Regions from separate parts of the Mesobacillus sp. MER 48 genome, predicted to be linked through region 1. Evidence: predicted binding sites of a transcription regulator. Region 1 holds the regulator's gene; the other holds the start of a gene.

Region 1 (6,045 bases):
TTACATCATGCCGCCCATTCCGCCCATTCCGCTCATGTCAGGCATTCCAGCACCAGCTGGTTCTGGGATGTCAGCAACTACTGCTTCAGTAGTCAAGAACATTGCAGATACAGATGCAGCGTTTTGAAGTGCGGAACGAGTAACCTTAGTTGGGTCAACGATACCAGCTTCGATCATGTTTACCCACTCGCCAGTTGCTGCGTTGAAGCCTGTGCCGACTTCTTCGCGCTTCAGGCGCTCAACGATGACCGATCCTTCAAGGCCAGCGTTGTGAGCGATTTGGCGAACTGGTTCTTCCATAGCGCGAAGGACGATGTTCACACCTGTAGCTTCGTCGCCTTCAGCCTGGATTCCAGCAACTTTGTTGTATACGTTAAGAAGCGCTACGCCACCGCCTGATACGATACCTTCTTCAACTGCAGCGCGAGTTGAGTTAAGAGCATCTTCAATGCGAAGCTTGCGTTCTTTCAATTCAGTTTCAGTAGCAGCACCAACCTTGATGACTGCGACACCGCCAGCTAGCTTAGCAAGGCGCTCTTGAAGCTTTTCACGGTCAAATTCAGAAGTTGTTTCTTCCATTTGAACACGGATCTGGTTTACGCGGCTTTCGATTTGAGCGCTGTCTCCAGCACCTTCAACGATTGTTGTGTTTTCTTTTGTAACCACAACTTTAGAAGCGCGTCCAAGAGATGTGATTGTAGCAGACTTAAGGTCGCGTCCAAGCTCTTCAGTGATTACTTCACCGCCAGTCAATGCAGCGATGTCTTCAAGCATAGCCTTACGGCGGTCACCGAAACCAGGAGCTTTAACAGCCACTGCGTTGAATGTTCCGCGAAGCTTGTTGACTACCAATGTAGCAAGTGCTTCACCTTCAACATCTTCAGCAACAAGCAATAATGGCTTGCCTTGCTGTACAACTTGCTCAAGGACAGGAAGGATTTCCTGGATGCTGCCGATTTTCTTGTCAGTGATCAGGATATATGGATTTTCAAGAACTGCTTCCATCTTGTCAGAATCAGTTACCATGTAAGGAGATGCATATCCGCGGTCGAACTGCATACCTTCAACAACATCCAATTCTGTAGTGAAGCCTTTAGATTCTTCGATTGTGATAACGCCGTCGTTGCCAACGCGCTCCATTGCTTCAGCGATCAATTGGCCAACTTCTTCGTCAGCAGAAGAGATTGCCGCAACTTGTGCGATAGAAGCTTTGCCTTCGATTGGCTTAGAAATAGCCTTAAGCTCTTCAACAGCTGTAATAACAGCCTTTTCCATACCTTTGCGGATACCCATTGGGTTAGCGCCGGCGGTTACGTTCTTAAGACCTTCACGGATCATCGCCTGTGCAAGAACGGTTGCAGTAGTAGTACCGTCACCAGCAACGTCATTTGTCTTGCTTGCTACTTCAGCAACAAGCTTAGCACCCATGTTTTCGAATGCATCTTCAAGTTCGATTTCTTTTGCGATTGTTACACCATCGTTTGTGATAAGAGGCGAACCGAATTTCTTCTCAAGAACCACGTTGCGTCCTTTTGGTCCAAGAGTTACTTTTACTGCATTTGCAAGAGAATCTACTCCGCGAAGCATCGCGCGGCGTGCTTCTTCACTGAACTTAATTTCTTTTGCCATTGTAGAAAAACCTCCTCAGAATTTTAATGAATATGTTAACCCACTACATTTTTGTTAGTGTCCAGATCCAGCGCCTAGTCCCTCGAGACGATTGTTTAGTGTCGCCTCCTAGAAACTCCGAAACTTCAACTCCGCCGGCAGAAGCAAAAAGCGCTTCTTTGTCTGAGTCTCCAGTTTCTGCGTTTCTGAACAGTCGGCTATACATATCGATTTCGGTCCTGGCAATGAAGTCAAAGAGCGACTTCACTTCCAGGCCCTCCAGCGCTTGTCGGGCCTGACCAAGGCGCTTCCGCTATTCTATTCCACTATTGCTAGAATGTCGTTTTCACGTAGGATCAGGTACTCAGTTCCCTGGTACTTCACTTCTGTTCCTGCGTATTTTGAGAAGATAATGCGGTTTCCGACTTCAACTTCAAGAGCAACGCGCTCACCGTTTTCAAGTACACGGCCAGTTCCAACAGCTACGACTTTACCTTCTTGAGGTTTTTCTTTCGCTGTGTCGGGTAAAACGATACCGCTTGCAGTTTTTTCTTCAGACTCAACAAGCTCGATAATAATGCGATCTCCTAGTGGCTTGATCAAGTGAAACAACCTCCTCAAATTATATGTAGATTTTTTTTATTAGCACTCGCCTCAATAGAGTGCTAACACAATTTATATAATAATGAATCTCTATTTTTTTTGCAAGCGTGAAGCTAAAATTTTTCATGAAAATTCACGAGGGTCCTGATGGTGTCGAATGCTGGTGAAATCTCTGCTGACGGCGTCACTTCCTGGTTTGGTAGAGGACGTGCTTCTTCAGCGGACTATCCTGATCCACTCTTGGGTGAAGAAATGTTTTAACAGGTTTCATGCCGATTTTTTTCATGACATTGACAGAGGGTTTATTGATTTCTGCTGTAAAACTGACGACCTCGCTAAAGCCCAGGTTCTTGAATCCATATTCCAAACAGGCCCTGGCACCTTCTGTTGCATAACCTTGGCCCCAGGCATTTTTCTTCAGCCTCCAGCCAATTTCGATGCACGGGGTAAAATCTGATTCGAATGTTGCCCTGTGAAACCCTATGAATCCAATGAACTCTTTTGTTCTCTTCTCTTCAACCGCATATAACCCAAAGCCGTATTCTTTGAACTCGGCAAGAATCGCCTGATAAAATCTCTCAGTTTCTGCCGAGGATAAAACACGAGGAAAATAATTCATCACATCCGGGTCTGCATTCATTTTGCAAAAGTGCTCTAAATCTGCGCTTAACCAGTCGCGCAAAATCAGTCGGGATGTTTCCAAATAAATCATTTGGACCTCCAATCATTTTTAATTCACCTTAACAAGTATCTGGTAGTCAGGGAATACTAAGTTCGAACAACCAACTTTTTCATCCTGACCCTACAATTTGAACTTTCAAATCATTTACTAGTAGAATATAGAGAGTGTATAGATAAGCAAAGCTATCCCCGTATTTTATTTTACAGGCCAGCATATTATTACGTAAAATTTCAGAACATACATTTCTGCATTATTAAGGAGTTTTTTCGATTGAAAAAAGAATACTGGTACGTCATTATTGCCTATATTGTTATGCAGCTTTCAAGCCTGGTCGGTGTCCCAATCATTGCTTTCATCGGTGCTGCGATGGGAAAAAGCCTTGATGAAATGCAAACCCTTGCGATTCCATACTGGCTTGTGATCAGCTTTTCACTGACTCTTCTGATCATCCTGCTGATTTTAAGGAAGGAAAGAACCATAAATGCTGATTTGCGTGAAGTATCTTCGCCGGCAAGTTCGGCTGCCTGGGCTTTCGCCGGGGTATTCCTGGCCTTGTTCGCGCAGTCGATTGCAGGCAGCATCGAAAGCATGCTTGGAATTGAGATGGGCTCGGAGAATACTCAGGAAATCATCAAACTGATTGAAAGGTTTCCGGTTGTGATTCTCGTCAGCTCGATCATCGGTCCGATTTTGGAGGAAATCGTCTTCAGGAAGATTATTTTTGGCAGTCTGCACAGGAAAATGAACTTTTTCTTAGCAGCCTTGATCAGTTCCGTCATATTCGCACTGGCCCATATGGAGCCGGAGCATGTGATCCTATACTCTGCGATGGGCTTTACGTTTGCCTTCCTTTATGTAAAAACAAAGCGGATCATCGTGCCGATCATCGCCCATGTTACAATGAATACAATGGTTGTACTGCTTCAATCCGTATTCAGGGAAGACATTGAGAGAATGATAAAAGAAGCAGAGAAAATACAAAGCTTTATTGGGGGATTTTAAGTCATGAAGCAATCGCCTATGTTTTCAGGCATTGTCTACATCTTGTTAGGCAGCTTATTCACCTATTTCGCCATCCAAAATGTCAACGATACAGGCTGGGGATTTTTCAGTTATTTGCTCGTCCTGCTCGCAACGTTCGATTTCGGTTCCGGCATCAGAATGATCCTGTTCCATTTCAAACTGAAACAAATGGATAAAAAATAGCTCCTTCATCGAAGGAGCCATTTTTTATTCTTCAGAATCACTGTCTGTCGGATAATGCTTCAAGAAATAAATCAATGATTGCAATTCTACTGCCAGATCAATATGATGGATCCTGATTGAAGACGGTACATTCAGCCTCGCGGGCGTAAAATTCAGGATCCCCTTCACATTCGCCTGTACCAGTCTGTCCGTAATCGGCTGTGCTACCGCTGACGGCACGGTCAGGATCGCCACCTGGATGCCTTCCTCGACAACAACTTTATCGAGGTCATCCATGTGATAGACAGGTACATCGCCAATCTGCGTCCCAACCTTATCCAGGTCGACATCGAAGGCAATTTGAATTTTTGTATTATTGTTTTTGGAAAAATTATAATTCAAAAACGCCGTTCCTAAATTACCAACACCGATCAGCGCAACCTTCGTGAGTTCATCCTGGTCGAGCGTCTTTCGGAAAAAAGTCAGCAGGTAATTCACATTGTAGCCGTAACCCTTTTTACCCAAAGCCCCGAAATAGGAAAAGTCCCTTCTGATCGTAGCCGAATCCACTTTTACCGCTTCACTCAGTTCCGCGGACGATACCCTCTGCTTGCCTGAAGAATGCAAGTTCAATAAAAATCGGTAATACAGCGGCAAGCGTTTTGCAGTTGCCTGCGGAATCTTCATAGCATCATTCGTCATTCTCCATCCTCCACCTGTTCGTATTCTATTTTAACTTCTCATCTCTCTTAAAATCGCCGTTTTTCCCGCCAGTTTTCTCCACAAGATAGGTTTTGCCGATCACCATGCCTTTGTCAACGGCCTTGCACATATCATAAACAGTCAGCGCGCATGCTGATGCTGCTGTTAACGCTTCCATTTCTACCCCTGTATTCCCTTTTGTTTTAACTGCTGCAGCGATATTTAAAATATAATCATTTCCATTTTGCTCCCATTCAAACGAAAGGTCAATTCCTGTTAATGGAATCGGATGGCACATCGGAATGATTTCGGACGTCTTCTTGGCTGCCATGATGCCAGCAACCTGCGCGACTGCCAGGACATCACCTTTTTTCATCTTATTTTCAGTAATCCTTACATATATATCTTCATTAACGGTAATGCTTGAATGGGCGACTGCCGTACGGACCGTCTCAGGTTTTTCACTGACATCGACCATCTTCGCTCTTCCCTCTTCATTAAAATGCGTAAATTCTGCCATCTTCAAGCTCCTTTCAACCAAATAATACACTATTTTCACAAACTTGTGTGTGAACTTTGTTTCTATCTTCACATATAGAAGATGAAATTTTTCTGCCTTACCGCCTGTAGCAGGCCGCACATATTGCCGAGCCAATAGGATTGGGTTACACTATCCCTAAGGCATTAGAGGTGAAAAATAATGATTCTATTACAAGTCAATCAGCTATCAAAATATTTTGCGGCTGATCTTATTTTATCGAATATCAAGTTTGAAATACAGACCAATGATCGTGTTGCTCTTGTCGGCCGGAACGGGGCTGGGAAATCAACCCTCCTGAAAATCATTGCCGGCTATGAATCCCATGACGGCGGCGAGATCATCCGCCCGAAAGGAACATCAATCGGCTATCTTGCCCAGAATACCGGGCTGGAATCCGAGAAAAGTATTTGGGATGAAATGCTGGCCGTTTTTGATCATCTGCACAGCATGGAAAAAGACCTGCGCCGGCTTGAGGAAAAAATGTCTGATCCTAACATTCTGTCGAACGAGTCCGAGTATGAAAGAGTATTGAAGGATTATGACGTTTTGCAGGTCCAGTTCAAAGAAAAAGGCGGCTATCAGTACGAAGCTGACATCCGCTCGGTCCTGCACGGCCTGAACTTCCAGTCTTTTGATTATTCCACAAAAATCTCCACTTTAAGCGGAGGACAGAAAACAAGGCTTGCGCTCGCCAAGCTGTTATTGACACGTCCTGATATTTTGA
Region 2 (6,045 bases), on a different contig from region 1:
CCTGCTCAGAAGCACAAATCATCCCATTGTCGAATGTTTTGGATAAAATCAGATCATTGACAGCCCTCTTCACATTTGCTGTCCGTTCAATATAACAAGGGACATTGCCCGGACCAACGCCCAATGCGGGCTTGCCTGAACTGTATGCTGATTTCACCATTCCTGCACCGCCGGTAGCCAAAATCATCGAAATCTTAGGATGGTTCATCAAAGCCTGAGTGGCTTCAAGCGAAGGCTTTTCGATCCATTGCACACAGTCTTCAGGAGCTCCTGCCTTAATGGCTGCATCCCGGAGAATTTTTGCCGCTTCACTGCTGCATTTTTGAGCAGATGGATGGAAGGCGAAAATGATTGGGTTACGTGTCTTGATGGAAATCAGGGCCTTGAACATCGTTGTCGAGGTTGGGTTGGTAACAGGAGTCACTCCGGCAATCACACCAACTGGCTCAGCAATGGTAATCATGCCTTCATGGTCATTTTCATCAATGATGCCAGCTGTTTTATCATACTTGATATTGTGGTAAACATATTCAGTAGCAAACATGTTCTTGATAATCTTGTCTTCATAAACTCCGCGTTTTGTTTCTTCAACTGCCATCTTTGCGAGAGGCATATGTTGATCTAGTCCTGCCAGCGCCATTTCCTTCACAATCTGGTTTACTGCTTCCTGATCAAGCTCACGCATTTTTGTTAAGGCGTTCAATCCCTTCACGACTAAACCATCAATCATTTCAGCAACGGAAGGTTGCGATTTAACCACTTTTTCAACTGTGCCCATTTTTCTGGACCTCCTTAAGAAATTGGGAGGATTGTTCAATTTGCTATCCATGAGTACATATTTTTTGTTTAAGGGTAAATAAAAAGCTTCTGTTTGTGAAGTATTTTACAAATGTTTGTAAAAAAAATCACTCGCAAACTGGATTCCTGGGGATTTTTTCAAAGCTGATGTCTGTTAGAAATTTCGTACTTCTTTTGACAATAACCACAAAATTGATTGTCCAGATATAGGCTGGAATTCTCTCATCATCCTTAAACATCATTGCTTCGAATTCATCACCGATCAGCTCCTCAAGCATTGCCTGTGAATAGGTCTCAGTATCGGTGGAGAATGGTTTGAATTCGCAGTACATCATTTCAATCACTCCTTTTCTTCTTTCTATTTAAAGATTAGCACAATAAAACAATAATAGTTTGTGAAATATTGAACAATATATGAACTATAAAATACCAATTAGAATAACGACAATCTCAGTGAATATGTTAGCGCTTACACGATTAATATTATATTAATATAATAAAAGACTCTGTTATCAGAGCCTTTAAAAGGTATATCTAACATTTGTTAATTCTTCAGAAACTGTCCACAATTTTTCCATGGTCTCCTTGTTGTACACACCGGCTGCTGGAATTTCAATTGCTGGATTCCCCTTGCGATTCCCTCTTCCATTTGGGCCGATATATTCACCGCCCTGCAGGCTTTCTTCAGTAGCAGCATAAATGGTTGGGTCAGCTCCCTTTTCAGCAGGCTGGGAAAAGAATTTGACCATCCCTTTCATGAATGCAGGAGTTTCGCCTTTACCTAAATGGAATAAATTCGTATTTGAAATTCCCGGATGGCATGCAATACTGATGCTCTCCATTCCATGCTGTTTGAAACGGTTATCCAGCTCTTTGGCGAATAAAAGGTTGGCCAGCTTACTTTGTCCATAAAACTTCATAGCTTTATAACCTTTTGAGCCATCTAAATTGTCAAAATCTATTTTGGCTCCTCTATGGGCGATACTGCTTAAAGTCACCACTCTGGATTCGGAGGTTGTTTTTAAAATCGGCAAAAGGAGTCCCGTTAACGCAAAATGACCAAGGTGATTGCTGCCAAACTGAAGTTCAAAACCATCCTTAGTCTTTCCATAAGGCGGAATCATGACTCCGGCATTATTGATTAAAAGATCCAGAGAATCGAATTCTTTCATAAAGACTTCGGTGAAATCGCGGACACTTTGCAAGTCTGCCAGATCAAGCTTCATAAGTTTTATTTTTGCCTGGGGATTTCGCTGAAGGATGCCTTCTGCTGCTCCCTTGCCCTTTTCCATGTTCCTAACAGCCAGGATGACAAATGCTCCTTTTGAAGAAAGGTCCTTTGCAGCCTCATAGCCAATTCCACTGTTTGCACCAGTGATGATGGCCTTTTTTCCTGTTAAATTCTCTAATAACATTTTGACACCTCTACTCCGATTAATACCAGATCACATTCCACTTTCATCGTACCATAGTTGGGCTTATTAACCATTGAAAAATAACCACTTTTAATTCATACTAAACACATAGGGATTATAGGAGGTGCAAACTATGAATTTTTTTAAAGAGAAATGCCCACGCTGCGACGCAACCCTCAAAGTGAAAAAACAACTTGAGAGCAAAACAATTATTGTAAAAGTTTGTCCATCTGCCCATTACGAAAAAGAATTCCATCCAGCATTGGAGACCTATATCGAAACATACAGGATATCTTAAAATAGAAACAAAAGAAGTACCTTTACAGGGCCTGCAATATGGCCCTGTTTTTTTTTCGTCAATATCTGCCGTTCGAAATTCACGAAGATGACATTTTTTGTTTTCATAATTTGTTCACATTTGTCTTTAAATCCGTAACAATTTCCATGTTAGAATGATTACAAATAAAGCAGTGTGATATTTATCACACCTTTTTTGCCACAACTTACCGTTCATTTTCGGCTTACTTTTGACAACATTGTGAACAAATGAACATAAGTTTGTGATAAAATGAACAAGGTTGAAATTTGAAAGGAGCTGCAGTGATGAAGAAATCAAAACTTTTTTTGGTCTCCCTCACCTCGATCATGGCTATGCTGTTGCTTAGCGGCTGTGAAAACAATATGGTGGTATTTAACCCTGAGGGACCAATCGCCAGGCAAATTCTTGAGCTAATCAACTTTTCGATTGCTTTGATGCTGCTTGTTACAGTGGTTGTATTCGGGCTTTTCGCTTTCATTGTCTGGAAGTACCGTGAGCGAAAAAACAATATGGATTATGAGCCGCCTGAAGAACACGGCAGCACAGTATTGGAAATTATTTGGACTGTGATTCCAATTTTGATTATCGTTGCTTTGACCATCCCAACTGTCAAAACAATTTATGCTATAGATGAAATACCTAAAGGCTACGAAGATAAAGAACCGCTTGTCATTAATGTAACGTCCGCTGACTGGAAATGGATCTTCAGCTACCCAGAACAAGGAATCGAGACAGTCAACTATGTGAACATCCCTGAAGACCGTCCGATCGACTTTAAGCTGACTTCAGCCGGAACGATGCAGAGCTTCTGGATACCTGCGCTTGGCGGGCAAAAGTATTCCATGGCCCATGCCGAGACCCAGTTATACCTAGTCGCTGACAATCCTGGCTCATATGTAGGCCGAAATACTAACTTCAATGGCCAGGGCTATGCAGGAATGGAATTCGAAGTACTTTCCCAGACGCAGGAAGATTTCGACCAATGGATTAAGGACGTAAAGGAAACGGCACCAAAAATGACTCTTGAAGAGTATGAAAAAATGCTTGAGCCATCACACTTTGGCCGGAAGACGTTCTCAAATACGCATCTTGAATGGGTCGATCATTCAGATCCTCACTCAAAGAATTACACCAACCCTGAAATGTATGACAGAGGACATGGCTGGCCAGGAAAGATTTTTGAGGACGAGAATAATTACAAAAATAAAGACGGAAACGACTCTGAAACTATGAATCATAAAGAATCAGAAACTGAGGATTCTCACGGAGGTGAGCACAGTGGGCATTAAATGGGATGAATTTTTCGTAACCGGCGATCCACTGATTTTTGCATCACAGATAGGTATTGCTCTGACGCTAGTTGGTGCCATAGCAGGAATCACTTACTTTAAAAAATGGAATTACCTTTGGACTGAATGGCTGACAACCGTTGATCACAAGAAAATTGGGATCATGTATATCCTGCTTGGTGTCGTGATGTTTTTCCGCGGTGGTATTGACGGATTGATGATGAAAGGCCAGACGGCAGTTCCTGAAAATGAATTCCTGAATGCACAGCATTATAATGAAGTCTTTACAACTCACGGTGTCATCATGATCCTGTTTGTGGCGATGCCGCTGCTGATCGGTCTCATGAACTTTGCGGTTCCATTGCAGATTGGCGCTCGCGATGTTGCTTTCCCACAGCTGAACGCACTTAGCTTCTGGCTGACTGTGAGCGGTGCTGCGCTCTTTAACATTTCATTCATTATCGGTGGTTCACCAGATGCAGGCTGGACTTCTTACTTCCCTCTTGCCGGGAAAGAATTCAGTCCGGGCATAGGGAATAACTTCTATGCTGTGGCCCTGCAAATTGCTGGTGCCGGTACTTTGATGACTGGTATTAACTTTGTTGTCACAGTGTTAAAAATGAGAACCAAAGGCATGACCTTGATGAAAATGCCGATGTTCACCTGGACATCATTCATTACATCAATCATCATTGTGGCGAGCTTCCCTATTTTTACGGTAGCACTTGCATTGATGACATTTGACCGCACATTCGGGACTCACTTCTTCACGATTTCCGGAGGCGGTATGGACATGCTCTGGGCAAACCTGTTCTGGTTATGGGGACACCCTGAAGTTTATATTGTCGTTCTGCCAGCCTTCGGAATGCTGTCAGATATTATCTCAACGTTCGCCCGCAAAACGCTTTACGGTTATAAATCAATGGTTATCTCCATTGTAATGATATCTGTCTTGAGTATGCTTGTTTGGGTTCACCACTTCTTCACTATGGGCAATAATGCCGCAGTGAACTCGTTCTTCTCGATCACAACAATGGCGATAGCCATTCCGACCGGAGTGAAGGTGTTCAACTGGCTGTTCACAATGAGAAAAGGGCGAATCAAGTTTACAACATCCATGCTCTGGGCACTTGCATTCGTTCCTAACTTTGTCATCGGCGGTGTGACTGGCGTCATGCTTGCTATGGCTGCAGCCGATTACCAGTATCACAACACATTGTTCCTGGTGGCGCACTTCCACTATGTATTGATTCCTGGGGTAGTGTTCCCGATCTTTGCCGGCCTTTATTACTGGTGGCCAAAGATGTTCGGCTATATGCTGAATGAAAAAATCGGAAAATGGCATTTCTGGCTGTTCGTAGTAGGTTTCAACGTAACATTCATGCCAATGTTCTTCTTAGGACTTGATGGTGCGGTCCGCCGTGCATACACATACTCAGCTGAAACTGGCTTTGGTCCATTGATGATGCTTTCTGCAGCAGGTTCAGTCATTCTTGCAGCAGGCTTTGCGGCCCTTGTCTACAATATTTACTGGAGTGCTCGCCATGCTGACCGCAACATCGGCAATGACCCTTGGGATGCAAGAACTCTTGAATGGGCTACTGCTACACCTGTACAGCATTACAATTTTGCTTCCCTTCCGGAAGTAACAAAGCTTGATGCTTTCTGGCACATGAAAAAGAACAATGAAATTCAGCCTCTCAGTGAAGATGAGATTGAAGAAATTCACTTGCCTAGCAATACATGGATTCCGATCTATATGGGTGTAGTATTCGGTATCTCAGGATTCCTGCTTGTTTTTGAATGGACAATTGCTGCCGGGGTTGCCGCACTTGGAATATTTGCCGGTTTGGCTTTCCGTTCATTTGATTATGATGAAGGATTCCATGTTCACAAGGATGAAATCTCTGAAACGGAACGCAAATGGAGAAAAGGCGCGAACAAAGGAGTGAAGAACCATGTCAGCTAAAGTCAACGCCGCTTTGCCGCTTGAATACCAGACAGAACAAAACAGGATGAACATCCTTGGCTTCTGGATCTTCCTTGGAGCAGAAATAGTACTTTTCGCTACCCTTTTCGGTGTATATGGTGTCCTCGGTGACCGCCATGCGGGAGGTCCAACACAGAGCGATATTTTTATCGTAAAAGACGTTTTGATTCAAACCTTCCTTCTATTGACGAGCAGTTTTACAATGGGCATTTCGATTTTCGAGATGCGCCGCAG

What was found. The regulator Rex, encoded in region 1, represses fermentation and respiration genes when NADH is low (regulators of the CRP and FNR family bind a similar motif). The targets are predictions, from matches to a motif close to TTGTGAAATATTTCACAA.
Region 2: the regulator Rex is predicted to act here: its motif matches at 2,750-2,767, upstream of qoxA (cytochrome aa3 quinol oxidase subunit II).

Annotation. Positions count from the first base shown of each region.
Region 1 covers NZ_JAMAUR010000012.1:53,083-59,127, forward strand. Annotated here, with positions in the region: gene groL (chaperonin GroEL) at 1-1,629, opposite strand; gene M3593_RS22380 (hypothetical protein) at 1,673-1,876, opposite strand; gene groES (co-chaperone GroES) at 1,927-2,211, opposite strand; gene M3593_RS22390 (GNAT family N-acetyltransferase) at 2,396-2,923, opposite strand; gene M3593_RS22395 (CPBP family intramembrane glutamic endopeptidase) at 3,164-3,895, shown strand; gene M3593_RS22400 (YdiK family protein) at 3,899-4,099, shown strand; gene M3593_RS22405 (redox-sensing transcriptional repressor Rex) at 4,124-4,780, opposite strand; gene moaC (cyclic pyranopterin monophosphate synthase MoaC) at 4,806-5,300, opposite strand; gene M3593_RS22415 (ABC-F family ATP-binding cassette domain-containing protein) at 5,481-6,045, shown strand, end outside.
Region 2 covers NZ_JAMAUR010000001.1:5,689-11,733, reverse strand. Annotated here, with positions in the region: gene adhE (bifunctional acetaldehyde-CoA/alcohol dehydrogenase) at 1-778, opposite strand, end outside; gene M3593_RS00065 (hypothetical protein) at 906-1,133, opposite strand; gene M3593_RS00060 (oxidoreductase) at 1,320-2,213, opposite strand; gene M3593_RS00055 (hypothetical protein) at 2,347-2,511, shown strand; gene qoxA (cytochrome aa3 quinol oxidase subunit II) at 2,817-3,821, shown strand; gene qoxB (cytochrome aa3 quinol oxidase subunit I) at 3,811-5,790, shown strand; gene qoxC (cytochrome aa3 quinol oxidase subunit III) at 5,780-6,045, shown strand, end outside.